One region of the Kinneretia aquatilis genome, then DNA from elsewhere that is predicted to be linked to it. Evidence: predicted binding sites of a transcription regulator. Region 1 holds the regulator's gene; each other region holds the start of a gene.
What was found. Region 1 encodes FNR, which switches genes on or off when oxygen is low (the NO sensors DNR and NnrR bind a similar motif). Its sites were predicted from a motif close to TTGATNNNNATCAA; they were not measured.

Region 1 (5,493 bases):
AGGGTGACCGCCAGGCGCGCATGAAGCTGGATGCCTCGCCTTGGGGTTTCAACAAGCTGTGGCGCAAGGGCGGCAAGCAACTGGTGTGGATCGCCGTCGCGCTCTGGACTGGCTTCACTTTTGTCGGCTATTTCACCCCGATCAAGTCCTTGTGGGCTGAGGCGTTCACTCTCAGCTTTGGCCCTTGGGAATGGTTCTGGGTGCTGTTCTACGCCTTTGCGACCTACGGCTTCGCGGGCTTCATGCGTGAGCAGGTCTGCAAATACATGTGTCCCTACGCGCGCTTCCAGAGCGCCATGTTCGACAAGGACACATTGATCATCAGCTACGACGCCGAGCGCGGCGAACCGCGCGGCTCCCGCAGCAAGAAGGCCTGCGTGGACGAAGTCAAGGCCGCGGGACTGGGGTCGTGCATCGACTGCACCCTGTGTGTCCAGGTTTGCCCCACAGGCATCGACATCCGCAAGGGCTTGCAGTACGAGTGCATCGGTTGTGCCGCCTGCATCGACGTCTGTGATGGCGTCATGGACAAGATGAACTACCCGCGTGGCCTGATCCGCTACGACACGCAAAACGGCTTGCAGCAACACCTGAGCCCGGCGCAAAAGCTGCGCCGCTTGTTCCGCCCGCGTGTGGTGATCTACACCGTGGTCTTGTTCGTGTTGTGCACTGCCTTGCTGGCCAGCCTCTTGTTCCTGCGCAGCCCCGTCAAGCTCGATGTGGTGCGTGACCGTGGTGTGCTGGCCCGCGTGGTGGAAGATGGCTATGTCGAGAACCTCTACCGATTGCAGGTCATGAACGCCACCGAACAGAATCACCGTTATCAGGTGACGGTCATCGGCATGGAGGGCATCAAACTGGAGCAGGTGGCTGAGCTCAGTGTTGCACCGGCCGAGGCGCGCTGGCTGACGCTGTCGGTGCGGGTGCCGCCCGAGACAGCGGCCCGCGCGGCGCAGGATCGCAAGGGCTCGCACGCGATCGAGTTCCAGCTGCGCAGCCTCGACGGCGCCAGCAGCGGTGCGACCGTCGTGCATGAAAAATCAACCTTCATCGTGCCGCGCTGAACCAAGCTTGGCCCACACACACAGGAGACGAGACGCATGAGCCAGAATTTCAAGCCCGAAAATGGCACGGCGGCCCCCAAGGCCGCTGGCTGGTGGCGCACGCCGATGATGTGGCTGGTGGTTGGCGGCCCGGCGCTGGTGATTGTGGCCAGCTTCATCACTCTGAGCTTGGCCATCAACAATCCCGACCCCGTGCTGGAGGACAAGGTGGTGGCCAACAAGGCCAGCGGTAGCAAGGCCCTGGTTCCTGCGCGTGAAGCGCGCAACCATGCAGCCACTGGCGGGCAGTGATCATGGACGCGGCTGATCCGTCCGCATCGGCAGTTCCCAAGCAAAGCAGCCGCTGGGCCATGGCAGTGGCTTGGCCATCCTTTTTCATGGCCGGGGTGATGGAGGCTCTGGTGTTTGCGGTCGTCGACCCCAGTGATCTGAGCTGGTTTGGCGCCGAGCGCCTGGATTGGTCGCGTCAGGCGGTCTATACCGTCAGCTTCATGATCTTTTGGTTGGTCATCAGCCTGGCAGCCAGTGTCAGCGTCATGCTGGCCACCTTGCCTGATTTGCCCGAGGACGCCCACCCGCGCGGCTGGCCGCGTTGATCCCGCAATGCGATTCGCCCGCCCGGCGTGGTGGCGCCAAACAAAAAGGCCTTCGTTCACACGAAGGCCTTTTTGTTTCACTGCGCCGCCCGTGCCGCGGGCGCGTTGATCTCAGCAGTTGCTGTTGTTGACCAGCTTTTGCAGGCCGGCCTGGTCGAGGATGCGCAGGTGCCGTTGCTTCACCTCCAGCAGGCCTTCTTCCTGGAACTTGGAAAAGGTGCGGCTGACGGTCTCCAGCTTCAGGCCCAGATAGCTGCCAATTTCCTCGCGCGTCATGCGCAGCACCAGGGCGGCGGCGGAGAAGCCGCGGGCTTGCAGACGCTGGGTCAAGTTGAGCAGGAAGGCGGCCAGGCGTTCTTCGGCCCGCATGCTGCCTAGCAGCAGCATCACGCCGTGGTCGCGCACGATCTCGCGGCTCATGATCTTGTGGAACTGGCGCTGCAGATCGGTGAACTCGCGCGACAGCTCTTCGAGCTGTTCGAAGGGGATCACGCAGACCTGGGAGTCTTCCAGCGCAACAGCGTCGCAGCTGTGGCGGTCGGTGCTGATGCCGTCCAGGCCCAGCAACTCGCCGGCCATCTGGAAACCGGTCACCTGGTCGCGGCCGTCTTCCGAAGACACGCAGGTCTTGAAGAAACCGGTGCGCACCGCGTAGAGCGACTGAAACTCGTCACCGCTGCGGAACAGGGTGTCGCCGCGGGCCACGCTGCGGCGGGTGGCCACCAGCTGGTCCAGCTGATCCAGGTCGCCGGAGGACAGGCCCACCGGCAGGCACAGCTCGCGCAAATTGCAGCTGGAGCAGGCGACCTTCAGCGGCTCAAACTTGATAGGGACGGTGGCATTCATCGTGTGCTTTTTAAGGGATTCGCAGGCAGCAGGCGGAGCAGACTGGGGCTGCGGGACTTCCAGATTTTTCACGGACATGAGCATGATGCACCTCAAACATGGGTGCATTGTTGGGTCGACAATGCGCGCCGAGCTTGATCCTTGTCAAGTCGGCTCGCCAAAGCCTTGGCAAAGTGCGGCCCATGGTACAGAACATTCAAGACCGAGGCCCTCGGCAACCTGAGACAAAGCCTGCTAGCGGCGCTGCGGCGGGTGCGCCCGCAGCCGCACAAATCAACGAAGCGCTCTTGCGACGCTTCGATGTATCCGGGCCTCGCTACACCTCGTACCCCACGGCCGATCGCTTCGTCGAAGCCTTCACCATCGAGCAATACCAGCAGGCGCTGGCGCAACGCGCGGGCGGTTCGCAGGTGGGCGGCAACACGCCGCTGTCGCTCTATGTTCACATTCCGTTCTGCGAGTCGGTCTGCTATTACTGCGCCTGCAACAAGGTCATCACCAAGCACCATGATCGTGCCACCGAGTACCTGCAGGCCTTGGTGACCGAGATGGACCTGACCCTGGAGCACCTGGGCCGGGGCGCGGCGGTCTCGCAGCTGCATTTGGGTGGCGGTTCTCCGACCTTCCTGAGCGACGCGGAGTTGAGCCAGCTGATGCAGGCCATGCTGGAGCGCTTCCGCCTGGCGCCGGGCGCCGAGGTGTCGATTGAAGTGGATCCGCGCACGGTCAGCGTCGAGCGCCTGGCCCATCTGCGTCAGCTGGGCTTCAACCGTCTGAGCTTTGGCGTGCAGGACTTTGACCCCGAGGTACAGAAGGCCGTGCATCGCCAGCAGAGCTACGAAAGTGTTGAGGCCTTGATGGTCTCTGCCCGCTCGCTGGGATTTGAATCCACCAATGTGGACCTGATCTACGGTCTGCCGCTGCAAACACCCGAGTCCTTTGCTCGCACCATCGAGCAGGTGGGGGCGCTCAAGCCCGACCGCATCGCGCTTTACGGCTATGCCCATCTGCCGCAGCGTTTCAAGCCGCAGCGCCGCATCAATGAGGCTGAGCTGCCGGTGGCGGGCGACAAGATCACCATGCTGGCCGCGGCCATCAGCGGCTTTGAGCGCCATGGCTACAGCTATATCGGCATGGACCACTTTGCCTTGGCCAGTGACTCCCTGGCCGTGGCCAAGCGCCAGGGGCGGCTGCATCGCAATTTCCAGGGTTACAGCACCCAGCCGGACTGCGACCTGATTGCGCTCGGCGTCTCGGCCATCGGCCGGGTGGGCGCCAGCTACAGCCAGAACGCCAAGACCCTGGACGAGTACTACGACGCGCTGAATCAGGGCCAGTTGCCCATCCAGCGCGGCCTGGCCCTCACGCGGGACGACATCGCCCGGCGTGCCGTCATCATGGCCTTGATGTGCCAGGGGCGGCTGGAGTTCGAGTCCATCGAGTTGGCGCATCTGCTCAGCTTTGAGCAGTACTTCAAGCCCGAGATGGAGCGCATCCGCGAGCTGGCCGAGCAAGGCCTGGTCGTGTTGGAGCCGGGGGCCATCCAGGTCACGCCCATGGGCTGGTATTTCGTGCGCGCAGTTGCTATGGTGTTTGACCGATACCTGCAAGCCGATCGCAGCCGTGAGCGCTTCTCCCGCATCATCTGATCCCCATGCTTGACGCCAGCCTGGCCGCGTCCGCCGCCTTGATGGGGCTGGCGGGCACGCCGCACTGCCTGGCCATGTGCGGCGCCACCTGTGCCGCGGCGGGGGCGCGCTCGCCGCTCGCGTTCCAGTTCGGCCGCCTGCTGGGCTATAGCCTGGCCGGGGCCGTGGCGGCCGCCAGCATGCAGCTGCTCAGCCAGATGGGCCAGGCCACGGCCCTGCTGCGGCCTTTCTGGGTGCTCATTCACGTGGCGGCTTTTCTGCTCGGCATGTCCTTGCTATGGCGGGGGCGCCAGCCGGCCTGGATGGAGCGCTTGGGTCAGGATGTGGCGCGCCAGGTCGAAGTGCCTGTGGCCGGTTTGCGGCAAGGTGGCTTGGCTTTGGCTGGCCCCAAGCGCGCGGCCCGGGCAGGCCTGGCCGGCTTGGCCTGGGTGGCCTGGCCTTGTGGTCTTTTGCAGTCGGCACTGCTGCTCTCGGCCCTGGCCTCGGGGCCGGCGCAGGGTGGGGCGGTGATGGCCAGTTTTGCCCTGAGCTCGGGTGCCGGTCTGGCGCTCGGGCCCTGGCTGCTGCGTCGCCTGCGCCAGTCCAAGGACGGCGGTGCCGAGGGCTTGCGCTGGTCCGTGCGCCTGGGTGGCCTGGGCCTGGCCTCCGCCTCGGCCTGGGCCTTGGGCCACGGGGTGTGGGCGCAGATTGCCGCCGTGTGCAGCCAGTGGGCCTGATCCAGGCGCCGAAATGCCAAGACTTATATAAGACTTGAGTCCGCAGCCGGCGCCGCTGACTTAGAATCGGCGCCCTAATCGTTCCACTCCTTGGGCCTGAAGATGGCCGATCTGGAAATCACATGACAGCAACGCAGCCGACCATCATCTACACCCTGACCGACGAAGCCCCGCTGTTGGCGACGGCCTCGTTCCTGCCCATCGTGCAGGCCTTCACGGCGCCGGCCGGCGTTCGCGTCGAGACCAGCGACATCTCCGTGGCCGGTCGCATCCTGGGCCAGTTCCCGGAATTCCTGAGCGAAGAGCAGCGCGTGCCCGACCGCCTGTCGGAGCTGGGCAAGCTGACCCTGAAGCCGGAAGCCAACATCATCAAGCTGCCCAATATCAGCGCGTCGGTGGCGCAGCTGAAGGCGGCGATCAAGGAGCTGCAAGGCAAGGGCTACCCGATCCCGGACTACCCGGAAAGCCCCAAGACCGACGAAGAGAAAGACATCCGCGCCCGCTACGGCAAGTGCATCGGCAGCGCGGTGAACCCGGTGCTGCGTGAAGGCAATTCCGACCGCCGCGCCCCCAAGGCCGTCAAGGAATACGCCCGCAAGAACCCGCACAGCATGGCCGACTG
Region 2 (5,493 bases), on a different contig from region 1:
GCCGACGAGCCCCTGCTCGGAGATGCCGAGCAATGGACGCAGTGGTTCGCCCTGGCCGGCCTGGCGCGCCGCATCTCGCCCAGCGCCAGCTTCAACGACGGCGGCCTGCTGGTGCAGGCGGCCGAGGCCGGCATGGGCATCGCCCTGGCCCGCGAGCTGCTGGCGGCCGATGCCTTGCTGGATGGCCGCCTGGTGCGCCTGCCCGGGCCGGTGCTGGAAGGCGCGGTACAGCGCCGTTATCACATCGTCTACCCGCCCGCCCTGAAGGACGAGCCCGCCCTGCGCACCCTTTGCAACTGGCTGCATGAGGAAATGGCGAACTCGGCCCGACAGTTGCGAGGGATGGAGGTCTGAACGACCAAGCAAATGCTAACGACTCATTTCAACGCTTTGACCAAGGCATCCAGCTGGACCTTGAGCGAATGGTCGTGGCGCAGGATGGGCGGCACCGGGCGCGGCACATTCAGCAGCTGGTAGACGGCCATCTGCGCGGCGCGCACCGAGTATTCGACGGTGAAGACCACATCGTCCGGGATCTCGACAAACTGGCTGACAAAGGCCAGATTGCGCGAGTTCCTGGGCACCGGCAGCGGCCGGTCGCTGAGCGCGCGCGGCATGAACATGCTGGTGATGTAAGGCATGCGGCAAGGGATGCAGTTGGCCTGGGCAACGGCCCCGAGATCGAAGCGCAGATGGCCGCAGAGCTCGCGCAGGATCTCTTCGCCCGTGCATTCGGACATGGGCTTGGCCACGAAGTCACCGACGCGATCGGGGAACAAGGCATAACCCCAGAACACCTGGACATCGGCCGGCTGATTGGCAAAGTGTGGCTGGTGGGCCAGGACGATGGACATCAGCCAGTTCGAGTCCTTGAAGGTCACCAGGCCGCCGGTGCCCGGCTCATTGCCGCTGAAGGCGCGCATCTTGTCGAAGAAGGCCGTGTCCTTGAGCGTGACGGTGAAGGACTCCCACATGGACTCGGCAATGCTGCTGTTGAAGGCCGCCGGATTGCCGAACTCAGGCCGGCCCTGGGCCAGCTTTTCCCACAAGGCCCAGCCCTGGCTGTCCTGCTTGTTCAGCTTCGGCGGCGCGCTGTGCATGGAGCCCAGGCTGGAGGCATCGGTCATGGAGCCGTTCTGGAGAAACACCAGGTCCTGCGGGCCGAGCGCTATGCGCTCGGCCTGGCCGGCGCGCTGGCAGCAGATGGCGGTGACCTGGAACTGGCCTTCGGTCTCGACATGCTCCAGGTCGGTGACCTGGCAGTCCATCACGAAGTTCACGCCCTGCTCGCGCAGCCAGGCCTGCAGCGGCCGAACGAAAGAGTCGTACTGGTTGTAGACCGTGCGCTTGACACCGCCCAGGGTTTCGATGCGCGAGAACTCCATCATGAAGCGATGCAGATAGCGCTTGAACTCGACGGCACTGTGCCAGGGTTGGAAGGCAAAGGTGGTGGCCCACATGAACCAGAACTCGGTCTCGAAGAAGGCCGGCGACAGCCAGTCGGTGATGGTGCTGGTGCCCAGCTCCTCTTCGCTGGCATTGGAGAGCTTGAGCAGTTCCAGGCGGTCGTGCATGGAAAAACCCATGGACTCGACCGGCACCTTGGCGCGCTGGCGGTTGACCAGGCGGGCTTGCGAATGGGCCTTGTACTTTTCGTTGAAATCCAGGGTTTCGCCGAGCACGCTCTGGCCCGGGTGTTCCAGCGAGGGGATGGACTTGAACAGGTCCCAGGTGCACTCGTAGTTGTCGGTGGTCAGCATGCGGCCGCCACGCAGCGAGTAGCCGCGCTCGGCATCACCGGCGCCATCCAGGCTGCCGCCCATCAAAGGCAAGGCTTCCAGGATGTGGATCTGCGCGCCGGCCACGCCGGCATCGCGGATCATGAAGGCCGCGGCGGCCATGGAGCCGATGCCGCCGCCCAGCAGGTAGGCGCGGAACGAGGGATCGATGGGGCGGGTCGATTGGGGCGTGGTCATGTCAAAGCTCGCTTTCATGTCAGGGGTGGCAGCCGATCCTTCAGGAATCCGCTGAACCTCACCGTTCGCCAGGGAACAGGTGAAGGCATGGGCGTAGCTTGGCGCCGCGCAGGCGGCTGACAAATGATCCGGATCAATCGACCGGAGTGGCGTGGCGGAGCTTTGACTTGGGTCAACCCGCGTGCTCACGGAGCCCGGTTTTCGTCGCGAGCGCTCGGCAGGCTAGGCGGCAGGAGCTGAAGGACCGGAACGTACTTCCTGTACGTGAGGATCCTGAAGCGAGGGCCAACGACGCATGGCGAGGGCGCAGCAGGAAACCTCAGCTTCGCAGGCGCTTGCGGATGCGGCTCAAGGCCTCGGGCGTCACGCCCAGGTAGTGGGCCAAGTCGCGCTGCTGCACCCGCTCGGCCAAGGCCGGCTGGCTGCGCAGAAAGGCCTGGTAGCGCTCGTCGGGGCGCAGGGTCAGCAGCTCGCGTTCGCGCTGCTCCTTGCGCACGATGTGCCAGGCCAAGAGCTGACGGATGGCGCGCTGCCAGGCCGGGTGGCGCTCGGTCAGCGCATGCATGGCGGCAAAGTCCACCTGCTCGATCTGGCAATCCTCCAGGGCCACGGCGGCATAGTCGGTCTTGCCTCCGGCCACCAGCACATTGGGGCAGGCGAAAAAGTCGCCCTCGCCGATGAAGGACTTGATCCACTCCTCGCCCGCCTCATTGCTGTAGCTGAGCTTGACCATGCCCTGGCGCAGCACATACACAAAAGGCTGCCACTGGCCGATGCTGAACACATCGTCGCCGCGGGCGTAGTGGCCCAGGCGGTAGCCGGGCTCCAGCAAAGCCCAGTCAGGCAGGGGCGCGCCGGCGGCGCCTTCGAGAAGAAGTCGGGTTTGCTGCATCAATCAGGGAAAGAACCAACCACACAAATCACTCGGCAGGCGCGAGCACGCGCCCATCGATCAGGGCACCACGGCCAGGAAACAGAAGACGGCAAACAGCACCAGATGCACGGCGCCTTGCAGCACGGTGGCGCGGCCGCTGCCCAGGGTCAGGGTGGCCACCACCACCGTCAGCAGGAACAGCACCATGCTGGTGTTGGACAGCCCAAGCACCAGGGGATAGGGGAAGAACAGGGACAGCAGGGCCACGGCCGGGATGGTCAGGCCGATGCTGGCCACACCCGAGCCCAGGGCCAGGTTGAGGCTGGTCTGCAGGCGCTTGCGCAGGGCCGCGCGCACGGCGGCCACGGTCTCGGGCAGCAGCACCAGCAAGGCCACGATCACGCCGACCACGGACGGCGGCGCGCCGGCCGCACGCACGCCGGCCTCGATGCCCGGCGCCAGCAGCTTGGCCAGGCCCACCACGCCGACCAGGCAGGCCAGCAGCAGCACCACGCTCCAGGCCGCCACGCCGGCCGAGGGGCGCTCGGCCGCCTGCTCACCCTCTTCGGTTTCAATCGGCAGGAAGTACTCGCGGTGCCGCACCGTCTGCACAAAGACGAAGGCGCCGTAAAGCACCAGGGACACCAGGCCGGCAAACATCAGCTGGGCGGTGGAAAAAGTCGGGCCCGGTGTGCTGGTGGTGAAGCTGGGCAGCACCAAGGTCAGGGTGGCCAGGGCCACCAGCACGGCCAGGGTCGGGCTGGTGGCCTCGACGCGGAAGGCCAGCACCTTGTGACGCAGGCCGCCCAGCAGCAGGCACAAGCCGACCACGCCGTTGCAGACAATCATCAGGGCCGAGAACACCGTGTCACGGGCCAGGGCGTTGGAGCTCTCGCCGCCAGCCAGCATCAGGGACACGATCAGCGCCACCTCGATCACCGTCACCGCCACGGCCAGCACCAGGGAACCGAACGGTTCACCCACGCGGTGGGCCACCACCTCGGCATGGTGGACGGCTGACAAGACCGCTGCCATCAGCAGCAAGGCCAGGGGCAACATCCACCAACCGGCCACGTCTTGGCCCAGATGGCTGATGCCCCACAGGCCCAGCAAGGCCAGCACAGGCGAAACCAAACACCAGGCGGGCAAGGCCGGCGGCAAGCGAAACGGGGCAGCGGAATTTCGATTCATCGCGCGAGCATAAAGGCTCGCGAATTCACCGCGCCGGCCGGGCCAAATCCAGCGCAGCGTGTATCAGCCCGGGCCACTCCGCCAGACCGCCGCAAAGGCCCGCAACTTGTCCCAGGCGCCGAGGCGCTCGTCCGACAAGGCATCGAGAAAATCGGACAGGCGCTTGGACTTGACCATGGTGTACACGGTCAAAGCCGAGGTCACCACCAGCACACCGACGAAATAGGCCAGGCGTTCGGTCCAGGGCGCATCGGCCGCGGCCAGCAAGTTCATGCCCAGGAAACCGGTGGTGATGGTGCCCACCAGGCCGAAGATGGTGACCACGGTCAGGCGCACCACGGTGTTGGCCTGACGACGGATGCTGTCGGTCTCCAGGTAATCGCTCATGTCGGTGACGCGTTGCTTGACCTCGGCATGCAGGGCATCCAGGCCCAGATGCTCGGCGCACATGCGGAACAAGGCGCGTGACTGCGCCTGTTCGGCCACATCGTGAAACCAGTAGCGGTGGGTGAAGCGCAGAAAGCCCTCGAAAGCCGAGCGGATGGCGCGCTTGAAGCGGCGCACGTTTTCGGGGTCTTGCACATTGAGCCGGCGCAGCGCCTCGACCAGGCGGTCCGAGAACATCAGCAGGGCCGCCTTCTGGAAATGCGCAATCAGGAAGATCAGGAAATGCTGGTGCCGGAACTGGGCCAGCACGCCGCGGTCGCGACAGGCGAAGAAATCCGCATCGGCCCGCCCCACCACCACCAGGGCATGGCCGCTGCACAGATAGCGCGTCTGCGGCGCCGCGCCGACGTCGCTCCAGAATCGGTCGTAGCAATAGCGCCGCTCAAAGTCGCTCAGATGGTCCTCGCCGTAAGGCAGGCTGCCCTCCTGCGCCACCGGGCCGGAGCCGGTGACCAGGCCCAGGCGCACGAAATCGCTGCGCGTCAGCGCGCGTGGATCGTCCACCGCCAGGTAGGCCATCATGGGCATGCGGTAGTACTCGATCTGGCGGTAGCTGAGCGCCCCGGGGCTCGGCTCCCCGGCATGGTTGACCAGGGGGCGCAGCAGCCAGTCCCAGTGCCGGGCCAGGCGCGGCGCGCGGTGGCGGTGCACATGTTCGATGAAGCGCTCGCGCTCGCGGCTGTCCGAGCTGGACAAGACCTGACCCTCGCCGTCCAGCCATTCGGCCTGGGCCAGGCAATGCAGGGGCAGGCCTTGGGCGTCCCAGCCCGGCGGGTAGGCGCGGCCCAGGCGGTACATCAGCTCCTGCGCCTGGGACAAGCTCAGGTCGGCGCTGCTGACCTCGACATTCAGCAGCACCACATCGACATCGAAGAAGAAGTAGAGGTCGACATGGACCACCTCCAGCAGCAGCGGCGCGTCCTGCGGCCGCGTCTGCACGCGCAGCTGTTTGACGTCGTGGCGGCGGAACACCTTCATGCCCGAGCCGGCGCCGCCCTCGGCGCC
Region 3 (5,493 bases), 140 kb from region 1:
TCAAGCAAAGCATCGAGACCTTCATCACCGCCTGCTGGGACATCGGCCTGGAGCTGGGCTCCTCGGTGCGCACCCTGGGCGAATGCCTGCAAGAGGCCGCCGGCGATGTGACGGTGCAGACCGCCCTGCTGGAAGCACGCCCCCTGGCCGGCGCGCGGCCGCTGTTCAAGCAGCTGGTGCAGCGCCAGCACGAGCATCTGGACGTCAGCGCCTTTTTGCGCGCCAAGACGCTGGAAGCGCAACAGCGCCACACCAAGTTCGACGACACGCCCTATTCGCTGGAGCCCAACTGCAAGGAGAGCCCGGGCGGCCTGCGCGATCTGCAGGTGCTGATCTGGATCGCCCGCGCCGCCGGCCTGGGCCACACCTGGAAGGCCCTGGCCACGCGCGGCCTGATCACGGCCTTTGAGAGCCGCCAGCTGCAGCGCAACGAAGGCCTGCTCAAGCTGATCCGTGCGCGCCTGCACGCCGTGGCGGGGCGGCGCGAGGATCGCCTGGTTTTCGATCTGCAAACCGCCGTGGCCGAGAGCTTTGGCTATCAGTCCACCAAGGAACAGCGTGCCTCCGAGGTGCTGATGCGGCGCTTCTACTGGGCGGCCAAAGCCGTGACCCAGCTGAACCAGATCCTGCTGCTCAATCTGGAGGAGCAGATCAACGGCTCGCAACAAGGGCTGATGCGCCCCATCCCCGGCCACGAGGCGCAGTTCCTGGACCGGGCCGGCATGCTCGAGGTGGCCAGCGACGAGCTCTACCAGCGCGAGCCTCATGCCATCCTGCGCACCTTTCTGGTCTACCAGCAGACACCCGGCATCAAGGGCCTATCGGCCCGCACCCTGCGCGCGCTTTACAACGCCCGCGAGCAGATGGACGCGGCCTTCCGCCGCGACCCGGTGAACCGCGCCACCTTCATGCAGATCCTGCGCCAGCCCGAGGGGCAGACGCATGCCTTCCGGCTGATGAACCAGACCTCGGTGCTGGGCCGCTACCTCTGGGTGTTCCGCGGCATCGTCGGCCAGATGCAGCACGACCTGTTCCACGTCTACACCGTGGATCAGCACATCCTGATGGTGCTGCGCAATGTGCGCCGCTTCTTCATCCCCGAGCATGCGCACGAGTACGCCTTCTGCTCGCAGCTGGCCTCGCAGTGGGACAAGCCTGAGCTGCTCTACATCGCCGCACTCTTCCACGATGTGGCCAAGGGCCGTGGCGGGGATCACTCCGATCTCGGCGCCGACGACGCGCGGCGCTTCTGCCGCGACCACGGCCTGAGCAAGGAAGACAGCGAGCTGGTGGTCTTCCTGGTGCGCCACCACCTGACCCACTCGCGCGTGGCACAAAAAGAAGACCTCTCCGACCCCGAGGTGATCCAGAGTTATGTCACCAAGGTCGGAGACGCCCGCCACCTGACCGCCCTCTACCTGCTGACCGTGGCCGACATCCGCGGCACCAGCCCCAAGGTCTGGAATGCCTGGAAGGGCAAGCTGCTCGAAGACCTCTACCGCCTGGCCCTGCGCGCCCTGGGCGGCGCCCAGCCCAATCTGGCCGCCGAGATCGAGGCGCGCAAGAACGAGGCCCGCCACAGCCTGGCCCTGCACTCCATGCTGCCCGGCACCGAGACCGCGCTTTGGGAGACCCTGGCCATCAGCTATTTCGCGCGCCACGAGGCGGGCGAGCTGGCCTGGCATGCGCGCTCGCTCTGGCGCCATGTGCAGACCGCCACGCCGGTGGTGCAGGCCCGGCCCTCGCCGATCGGCGAAGGCTTGCAGGTGCTGGTCTACGCACCCGACCGCCAGGACCTGTTCGCCCGCATCTGCGGTTATTTCGACGGCGCCGGCTTCAACATCCTGGACGCCAAGGTGCACACCACCAAGCGCGGTTTCGCCCTGGACACCTTCCAGGTCATCAGCCCCGACTTGGAGCTCAACCACCGCGACCTCGTGCCCCTGGTCGAAAACAAGCTAGGCCAGGCCCTGCAGGCCGAAGGCCCGCTGCCCGAGCCACGCCGTGGCCGGCTCTCGCGCCGAGTCAAGAGCTTCCCCTACACCCCGCGCATCGCCCTGCGGCCCGACGAACGCGGCCAGGCCTGGCTGCTGTCCATCAGCACCAGCGACCGCGCCGGCCTGCTCTACGCCATCGCCCGCGTGCTGGCCCGTCACGGCATCAATCTGCAGCTGGCCAAGATCTCCACTCTGGGCGAGCGGGTGGAAGACACCTTCCTCGTCGACGGCCCGGCCCTGCAGCACAACCGGGCACAGCTGCAGATCGAAAGTGAATTGCTCGACGCGGTGAGCCTGCCGGCTTGATACCCGGCGCATGCTGCTGCGCCGCGCGCTTGCAGTCTTGCACCCGTGTTTGTCTTGATGGGCATCAAGGACCGCGACATGCGAGCATGTCATCATCTTCCCTGAGCTCGCACCGCACCCCATGCCCTTTCTGGACACCGAAAAAGCCCTGGCGCAGTCACGCAAATTTGGCGTGAAGCCCATCCCCGCCTTGCGCCCCCTGGGCTGGCTGGCCCGCGGCTGGCGCGACATCTGGCGTTGCCCGGGTGCCTCGCTGGCCCATGGCATGGCCATGGCCATCGCTGGCGCGGTGATCGTGCTGCTGGCGCGCCATCATTTCTGGCTGCTGGTCGGTGCCTTCAGCGGCTTCTTGCTGGTGGCCCCCATCCTGGCCACAGGCCTCTACGTGATCAGCCGTGATCTGGAGCTGGGCCGCTCACCCAACCTGCACACCGTGCTGCACACCTGGTGGCCGCGCGATGGGCGGCTGGTGGTGTTCGGCGTTCTGCTGGCCTTTGCCGGCACCGGCTGGGTGATGACCTCGGCCTCGCTGATCACCGGTTTCAGCGGCCACGCCATTCGCGAGCCGATTGATTTCATCCGCCATGTGGTGCTGAACGAAGAGACACCGTTGTTCGAAGCCTGGCTGGCCCTGGGCGCCCTGCTGGCTGCGCCAGTGTTTGCCTCCACCCTGGTCGCCGTGCCCCTGCTGCTGGACCGCGATATTGGCGTGCTCGGTGCCGTCTTCACCAGCTGGCGCGTGGTCATGGAGTACCCGGCGCCGGTGGCCTTGTGGGCCGCCATCATCATGCTGCTGACCCTGCTGGGCATGGCCAGCTTCATGGTCGGCCTGGTGCTGGTCGTGCCTCTCCTGGGCCATGCCAGCTGGCATGCCTACCGCGATCTGGTCAGCGTGCACGACTGAACGAACGCCAAACCACAGACGCCAAGACCGGACCGGACCGAAAGACACCAGGATGTTTGGATACAGCGAACAGGAGCTCGCCCAGTTTTGCCTCACTTGGGGCGTGGGCGGTTTCATGGCCTATATGGTGTTCATCATCCTGCAGCTGGCCCGCGAGTCCAAGGCCGGCCGCTTTGGCACCTTCATCCTGCTGCTGGGCCTGGGCTTCGGCCTGGTCGGTTTTCTGGCCAAAGGCGTGATCAAGTACTTCATGTCGGGCATCACCGGATGAGCTTGCGCGAGACCCTGAGCCGCAGCTTCCGCCACTCGCCGCTGGAGGATGTGCAGGCCATCGTCACCGGCACCTTGTTCGTGGCCCTGGGCGTGGCGCTGTTCAAGCAGGCCGGCATGCTGACCGGCGGCACGGTGGGCATCGCCTTCTTGCTGCACTACGCCTCGGGCCTGCCCTTCGGCGCCCTGTTCTTCTGCATCAATCTGCCGTTTTACTGGCTGGCCTACCGGCGCATGGGCCTGCCCTTCACCCTGCGCACCATCGCCGCGGTCAGCCTGATGGCCCTGCTGGCCGAGGTGCTGCCGCACTGGCTGAAATTCGCCGAGCTCAACATATGGTTCGCCGCCATCACCGGCGGCCTCTTGATCGGCGCCGGCATGCTGATCCTGTTCCGCCACCGCGCCTCGCTGGGGGGGCTCAATGTGCTGGTGCTCTACCTGCAGGAAAAGCGCGGCTGGCGCGCCGGCTATGTGCAGGCCGGCCTCGATGGCCTGATCCTGCTCAGCGCCCTGGCCTTTGTCGCCCCCGAGCGCGTGGGCCTGTCCTTGGTCGGCATGGTGGCCATCAATGCAGCCCTGGCCATCAACCACCGACCCGGGCGCTACGTCGGCATGTCCTGAGCCTCGCCCGGGCTCAGTTGCTGAAATCGCCCAGCAGGCTGCTCAAGGTGGCCGCAGGGATCTCGACATCGACCGGATAGGCCGGATGCTCACAGCCCACGGTGACCGAGGCGCCGGTGCGCAAGGCGTCGCGCTGCTCGGGGCTGAAATCGAATCGCAGAAAATGAATCGAGCTCACCGCCGAGGGTGCGGCCGGCGCGGCGCCATCGGGCGAGCCAGCTTTGGGCTCCGGCGGCATGTCCTCGTTGGCCACGGCGTAGACCCGGCCCAGGCCTTGGATCTCCACAAAAAAGCGCTGCTCGACGCCGGCCAGCTGGGGCAGCTCCTGCTCGCGCTGGCGGGCGTCGGCAAACTCGATCATCAGCGTGGCCCGCCAGTCGCTGCCGCGCGGTGCCAAGGCCGCGTAGAGCACGCGCTCGCGTTCCACATCCTCAGGGTCGACCAGGCGCTCGGCCAGCAAGACCTCCTGCAGCTGGTAGCGCAGGGTCTGCTCGCTCTCGAACTGCAGACGCATGTGCTCGCCCAGCAGCACCGAACGGCGCTGCCGGTGCTCCAGGATGTCCTCGTGGTGGGCTCGCCGGTAGTCGCTGTAAGCCTCGAGGCTCAACACGCTGTCTGCGCTGATGCTCATAAATCTCCTTCGCGCTCCACCATCTCTGGGCGCGACTGCATGGTAGCGCGCCAATCCAACGGCACGGCGGAGCTTGACCTCAGAGCAAGGCGCTGTACCAGCGCAGATCGAGCAGCTTGCGCGCCAGCTGGTGGCTGCGGCCTTGCGGGTCGGCCAGGTCATGCAGGATGTCGAAGTGGTTGCAGCCGGCAATCTCCTCGCAGATGGGCACGGCGCGCCGGCCCCAGGCCTGGCGGATCAGGCGGTTCTGGCGCCGGAACTCCTCGCTCTCCTCGCTGCCACAGACCGCATACAGCGGCGTGTCGGGTGCAGGGAAATGCACCGGACTGAGGCGCCGCACGCTGTCGGCATCGAGCTTCAGATCACCCTGCAGAAACGGCGTCTGTCGGATCGGGGTCAGGTCATGCAGGCCCGAGATCGACAGCACCCCCTTGACCAGATGGCGCGGCAAATCGGGCGCCACCGATTTCCAGTCGCAGCAGCTCAGCATGGCGGCCAGATGCGCCCCGGCCGAATGCCCGACCAGCACGATGCGGTTGGGATCGCCTCCATGCTGGGCGGCATGGCGCCAGACCCAGGCCAGGCTGTGCACCAGCTGCAGCGGAATACGCTCCATGCTGACCGAGGGGCAGAGCGCGTAATTGGGCACCACCACCATCGCGCCCTCGTCGGTGAAGGCACTGGCGACGAAGGAATGGTCCGATTTGTCGAGGGCACGCCAGTAACCGCCGTGCAGAAACACCAGCACCGGCGCCTGCGCCGCT
Region 4 (5,493 bases), 650 kb from region 1:
GCGGCCAGGTCCAGCGCCTGAGCCTGCAGCGCAGCCGCGATGTCTGGATCGATGGGCTCGCGCCCGAGCAGGAGCTGCCGGCCCTGCAAGCCCGTGAGCTGCGCGAGCAAGACCTGCCCCTGGCCGGCCCGCTCGCAGCGCCGCCGGCCGGCTCGCAAGACCTGACCCCGATCTACATCAGCGAAGCCCTGCGCGACAGCCTGCGCCTGCAGCCGGGCCAGCGCAGCCAGCTGCGCCTGAGCCCGCAGGGCCCTGCCCTGCCCGTCTTTGTGCGCGGCGTCTGGCGCGATTACGCGCGCCAGAGCGGCGCCCTGCTGATGCCGCTGGCGGCCTACCAGGCCTGGAGTGGCGACCGCCGCATCACCGAGCTCTACCTCTGGCTGCCACCCGGCGCCGATGCGAGCAGCCGCAGTGAGGCCTTGCGCGCCCTGGCCGCGGCGCCGCAAGACCTGGAGATCGCGGCTGTGGGCGAGCTGCGCAGCCTCTCGCTGCAAATCTTCGACCGCAGCTTTGCCGTCACCGTCTGGCTGCAGGCGGTGGCCCTGGCCATCGGCCTGTTCGGCATCGCCGCGGCCCAGTCGGCCCAGGCCCTGGCGCGGCGCCGCGAGTTCGGCCTGCTCTTGCACCTGGGCTTCCGGCGCGCCGATGTGCTGCGCCTGCTGGGCCTGGAATCGCTGCTGCTCTGCGGGGTCGGCGCCCTGGCCGGCCTGGGCCTGGGCCTGGGTTTGAGCGCGGTGCTGATCTGGGTGGTCAACCCGCAGAGTTTTCACTGGAGCATGGACATGAGCTTGCCGATCGCGCGCCTGGCGGCCTTGGTGGCCGCGGTGTTCGTGGCCGGCGTGCTGGCGGCCGTGCTGGCCGGGCGCCAGGCGATTGGCCAGCAGGCGGTGCAGGCCGTGAAGGAGGACTGGTGATGACGGCTGAAGCACACGCCCTGCTCCGGCGCCGCCGCGCCTGGCTGCTGCAAGCGGCAGCGGCCAGCTTGGGGCCGGTAGCGGGCCGGACGGCTTGGGCGGCGCCGCAAGCCCCGGCCACGCGCCTGCAGTTTCCGCGCGACTTCGGCGCCCACCCGGAGACCGCCATCGAATGGTGGTACCTGACCGGCTGCCTGGCGCGCGAGGGACGCAGCGAGCCCGAGTTTGGCTACCAGCTGACCTTTTTCCGCCGCCGCGGCCCGGCGCCGCTCGATCACCCCAGCGCCCTGGCCGCGCGCCAGCTGATGCTGGCCCATGGCGCTTTGAGCGATCTGCGCCCCGGCGGGCGGCTGCGCCACGACCAGCGCCTGGGCCGGGCCGTGGCCGGCCTCCATGAAGCGAGTGAGCAAGACTGCCAGCTGCGCATGGGCGACTGGTCACTGCAACGCCAGAACCTGCCGGGCGGCCACGCCTACCAAGCCCAGCTGCGCAGCCGCAGCGCCGGCTTCGAGCTGCGCCTGAACTTGCAGACCAGCCAGACCCTGCTGCTGCAGGGCGACGGCGGCTACTCGCGCAAAGGGCCGCAGCCCGACCAGTTCAGCCTCTACTACAGCCAGGTGCAGCTGCTGAGCCAGGCGGAGTTGAGGCTGGAGGGTCAGGTCTTGCGCCTGCAAGGCCGATCCTGGCTGGACCATGAGTGGAGCGACAACCTGCTGGGCAAGCCCGGCGCCGAAGGCGGCGCCAGCCAGGATGCCGCTGTGGGTTGGGACTGGGCCGGCATCAACCTCAGCGATGGTGGCGCGCTGACCGTGTTTCGCCTGCGCCGGACCGACGGCAGCACGCTTTGGAGCGGCGGCAGCTGGCGCCGGCCCGATGGCCGGACCGAGGCGCTGGGGCCCGAGCAGGTGCAGCTGCAGCCCGGGCGCCTGTGGGCCAGCCCGCGCGGTGGCGCACGCTATCCCCTCGAATGGCGGCTGCGCACGCCGCAGGGTGAGCAGCGCCTGCGCGCCCTGATGGACGATCAGGAGATCCACGGCCGCGCCGGCGCCGGCATCCGCTACTGGGAGGGCGCGGCCGAGCTGCTGGACGCCAGTGGCCGACGCAGCGGCCTGGGCTATCTGGAGCTGACCGGCTATGCCGAGGCCCTGAAGATCTGAAGCCGGCGGCCCGCTCAGCCGCGGATGGCGCTCAGCGAATCGGGCAGCAGGCCCGGGCCGGCGCGCACACAGTTGCGGCCATCGGCCTTGGCCAGGTGCAAGGCCTCGCCGGCCTCGTTGAGCAGATCGTCCAGACCCGTGTGGTTGAGCTTGAGCACGGCCACGCCGATGCTGACGCTGGTGGGTATGCTGTGCCCGTTCCAGCCATAGCCCATGCGCTCGACCCGCTCACGGATGCGCTCGGCCACATCGAGCGCGCCCAGCGGATCGGTGTGGGGCAGAAACAGCATGAACTCCTCGCCGCCGTAACGTGCCAGCACATCGGCGTGGCGCAGGGTTTCACCGCAGACCCCGGCCACCTCGCGCAGCAGCAGGTCGCCGCAGCGGCTGCTGTAGGCCTCGTTGATGCGTTTGAAATGGTCGATATCGATCAGCACCAGGGCGCAGGGGGTTTCGTAGCGCCGCGCCAGCGACCATTCGCGCTCCACCTGATGCAGAAAATGGCGGCGGCTGTAGAGGCCGGTCAGGCTGTCGCGGGTGGCGTAGCGCACCGAGTAGCGCAGCGCCCGGTCCAGATGGCTGAGCAGGCCCAGCAGGCTGGCGCTGAAGAGTGCGGCCAAGCCCAGGCCGCAGACGGCGGCGATCACGGCCGCGCTGAGACGGTCGCCCTGCCCCATCAAGGACACCAGCAGCTGCGACACCGCCACGCAGACCAGGCCGACAAAGGCGCAGAACAGCCAGCGCAGCGGCCCCGGGCCCACGCGCTGCAGGGCGAGGCGAAGCGGCGGCAGCCAGGCCGGCACATTCAGGTCGTCTTGCATGGGATCAGGAGCCAAAACTACAGGGATCAGAGACTGGGGGACGCGGGAGCGGTAGGCTGGCGACGGCGCAGAGATCGGCGCAAAGAAAGACACCGGACGGGCCCGCCTGCGCCGCAGATCGCACAGCTGCCCGCATTTCAGCACAGGCTGGCCGGCCGCCAGGGCGCTCACCCCGTAGCTTGAGGGGAAGCCACTAGGCCTTTTCGCCGCTTTGGCCGGCTTTTGTGGTGATCTTGCTGAATGTCAAGACTCACCTTGCCGCCGGGCCGGAAACTGTGGCATCCACCCGAGTGGAACGACAACAAAGACAAGACCGCAGGAGACTGATTTGCTGCATCGCAACGCCCCCCAAGCCCCCGGCGACGACCTGAGCGCCAAGCCACAGCCCCAGCACTGCGCCGATCTGGAGGCCACCGTCGACGAGATCCTGCGCCGCATCCCCGGCGACATCGGCCTGGCCCTGCCCCTGGGCATCGGCAAGCCCAATCCCTTGGTCAACGCCCTCTACCGCCGCGTCGCCGCCCTGCCCGAGCGGCGCCTGCGCATCTACACCGCCTTGTCGCTGGAAAAGCCCAAGGGCCGCACCGAGCTGGAGCAGCATTTCCTGGCGCCCCTGGTCGAGCGGGTGTTTGGCGATTACCCGGACTTGGCCTATGTCGGCCCGCTGCGCGCCGGCCAGCTGCCGCCCAATATCTCGGTGCAGGAGTTCTTTCTCAAGACCGCCGACTACCTGGGCAATGAGGCCGCACAGCAGGGCTTCATCTGCACCAACTACAGCTTTGCCGTGCGCGACATCTGTGCCCAGGGCGTCAATCTGCTGATCCAGGCGGTGGCGGCGCGCGTCAATCCGGAAACGGGCGAGCGCGAGTTCTCGCTGTCCTGCAACCCGGATCTGAGCTTTGACCTGCTGGAACACCAGCGCGCCGCGGGACAGCCGGTCCTGACCGTGGCCATGGTCAACGAGGCCCTGCCCTTCATGCCCGGCCCGGCGGTTGCTGATGCGCGCTTGTTCGATCTCATGGTTGAAGGCCCGGGCTGCAGCCATGCCTTGTTTGCGCCACCCAACGCGGCCATCTCCTGGGCTGACTACGCCATCGGCCTGCATGCCTCCAGCCTGGTCAAGGACGGCGGCACGCTGCAGATCGGCATCGGCTCGCTCGGCGACGCCATCGCCCAGGCCTTGATCGTGCGCGACAGCCGCAACCACGACTACCGCGCCATCCTGGCCGGCCTGTGCAGCGGCGGCGCGGCCGAGGCGCCCGACGGCTGGCAGGAGGGGCGCGAGCTGGGCCGTTTCGAGCAAGGCCTGTACGGCTGCTCGGAGATGTTCGTCAACGGCTTCATGCGCTTGATCGATGCCGGCCTGATCCGCCGCCTGGTGTTCGACGATCTGGCGCTGCAGCAGCTGGCCCTGGAGGGGCGCCTGGGCGCCGCGCCCGATGCCGGCGTGATCCGCGCCCTGTGCGAGCGCGGGCGTATCGCCTCGCCGCTTCGCGCAAGCGACCTGGCCTTTTTGCAATCGCAGGGCTTGCTGCAGGCCGGCGTGACGCTCGCCGCGGACGGCCATCTGCTCTTCTGGCAAGGCCAGACCTGGTCCAACCAGCCCGAGGCCCTGGCGCCCGAACTGATAGGCCTGGGCTGGCGCCGCGCGGCGCTGATGCACGGCGGCTTCTTCCTCGGCCCGCGCGATTTCTACCAGCGCTTGCGCGAGCTGCCCGAAGCCCTGCGCCAGAGCATCGCCATGACGCGCATCCACTACATCAACGAGCTCTATGGCGACGTCCGGGGTTCGGAAGCACTCAAGCGCGCCCAGCGCCGCGACGCCCGCTTCATCAACACGACGATGAAGATGACGCTGCTGGGCGCCGCATCATCAGACGGTTATGAGTCGGGCCAGATGGTCTCGGGCGTGGGCGGCCAGTACAACTTCGTGGCCATGGCCCATGCGCTGCCGGACGCCCGCTCCATCCTGCTGCTGCGCGCCACGCACGACAACGCCCAGGGCCTGAGCAGCTCCATCGCCTGGCATTACGCCAACTGCACCATCCCGCGCCACCTGCGCGATATCGTCGTCACCGAGTATGGCGTGGCCGATCTGCGCGGCTGCAGCGATGCCGAGGTGATCTCGCGCCTGCTGCAGGTCTGCGATTCACGCTTCCAGCAGGGCTTGATGGACGAAGCCAAGGCCCACGGCAAGCTGCCGGCCGACTACCAGTTGCCGACTGCGGCACGGCGCAACCTGCCCGAAACCTTGCGCGAGCGCCTGCGCCCCTGGCGCAACAGCGGCGTGCTGCCCGACTTCCCCTTTGGCACCGACCTCAGCGACGAAGAAATGCAGATCGTGCGCGCGCTCAAAAAGCTCAAACACGCCAGCCACCACCCGGTCGAGCTGGTCAAGCTGATCGTCAAGAGCCTGGGACCGCAAGCCCCGGTGCCCGAAGCCTGGCTGGAGCGCCTGGGCTTGAATGAAGCGCACAGCTTCAAGCAGTTGTTTCTGCGAAGGTTGTTTGCGAGCAATCTTTGATGGCCCGAAGCGTAGCGAAGCTGGGCATCATCAAGAAACCAGCTGCAAGCCGCAGCGAACGATCAGCGCCCCCGCGG

Region 2: C1O66_RS00450 (oleate hydratase) is a predicted target of FNR. The motif match lies at 2,139-2,152, and genes of this name have one in related genera.
Region 3: C1O66_RS06185 (DUF2189 domain-containing protein) is a predicted target of FNR. The motif match lies at 2,358-2,371, and genes of this name have one in related genera.
Region 4: C1O66_RS04040 (acetyl-CoA hydrolase/transferase C-terminal domain-containing protein) is a predicted target of FNR. The motif match lies at 3,126-3,139, and genes of this name have one in related genera.

What each region holds. Positions count from the first base shown of each region.
Region 1 is NZ_POSP01000003.1:797,952-803,444, reverse strand. Features, by position in the region: gene ccoG (cytochrome c oxidase accessory protein CcoG) at 1-1,064, shown strand, start outside; gene C1O66_RS06740 (hypothetical protein) at 1,101-1,355, shown strand; gene C1O66_RS06735 (hypothetical protein) at 1,415-1,660, shown strand; gene fnr (fumarate/nitrate reduction transcriptional regulator Fnr) at 1,772-2,506, opposite strand; gene hemN (oxygen-independent coproporphyrinogen III oxidase) at 2,689-4,155, shown strand; gene C1O66_RS06720 (sulfite exporter TauE/SafE family protein) at 4,161-4,871, shown strand; gene C1O66_RS06715 (NADP-dependent isocitrate dehydrogenase) at 4,994-5,493, shown strand, end outside.
Region 2 is NZ_POSP01000001.1:78,183-83,675, reverse strand. Features, by position in the region: gene C1O66_RS00455 (LysR substrate-binding domain-containing protein) at 1-354, shown strand, start outside; gene C1O66_RS00450 (oleate hydratase) at 378-1,976, opposite strand; gene C1O66_RS00445 (Crp/Fnr family transcriptional regulator) at 2,296-2,868, opposite strand; gene C1O66_RS00440 (calcium:cation antiporter) at 2,929-4,041, opposite strand; gene C1O66_RS00435 (magnesium transporter CorA family protein) at 4,105-5,493, opposite strand, start outside.
Region 3 is NZ_POSP01000003.1:662,084-667,576, forward strand. Features, by position in the region: gene C1O66_RS06180 ([protein-PII] uridylyltransferase) at 1-2,303, shown strand, start outside; gene C1O66_RS06185 (DUF2189 domain-containing protein) at 2,425-3,207, shown strand; gene C1O66_RS06190 (DUF2788 domain-containing protein) at 3,260-3,478, shown strand; gene C1O66_RS06195 (YitT family protein) at 3,475-4,098, shown strand; gene C1O66_RS06200 (DUF3501 family protein) at 4,112-4,729, opposite strand; gene C1O66_RS06205 (alpha/beta hydrolase) at 4,809-5,493, opposite strand, start outside.
Region 4 is NZ_POSP01000003.1:145,466-150,958, forward strand. Features, by position in the region: gene C1O66_RS04025 (ABC transporter permease) at 1-914, shown strand, start outside; gene C1O66_RS04030 (lipocalin-like domain-containing protein) at 914-2,071, shown strand; gene C1O66_RS04035 (GGDEF domain-containing protein) at 2,086-2,892, opposite strand; gene C1O66_RS04040 (acetyl-CoA hydrolase/transferase C-terminal domain-containing protein) at 3,221-5,416, shown strand.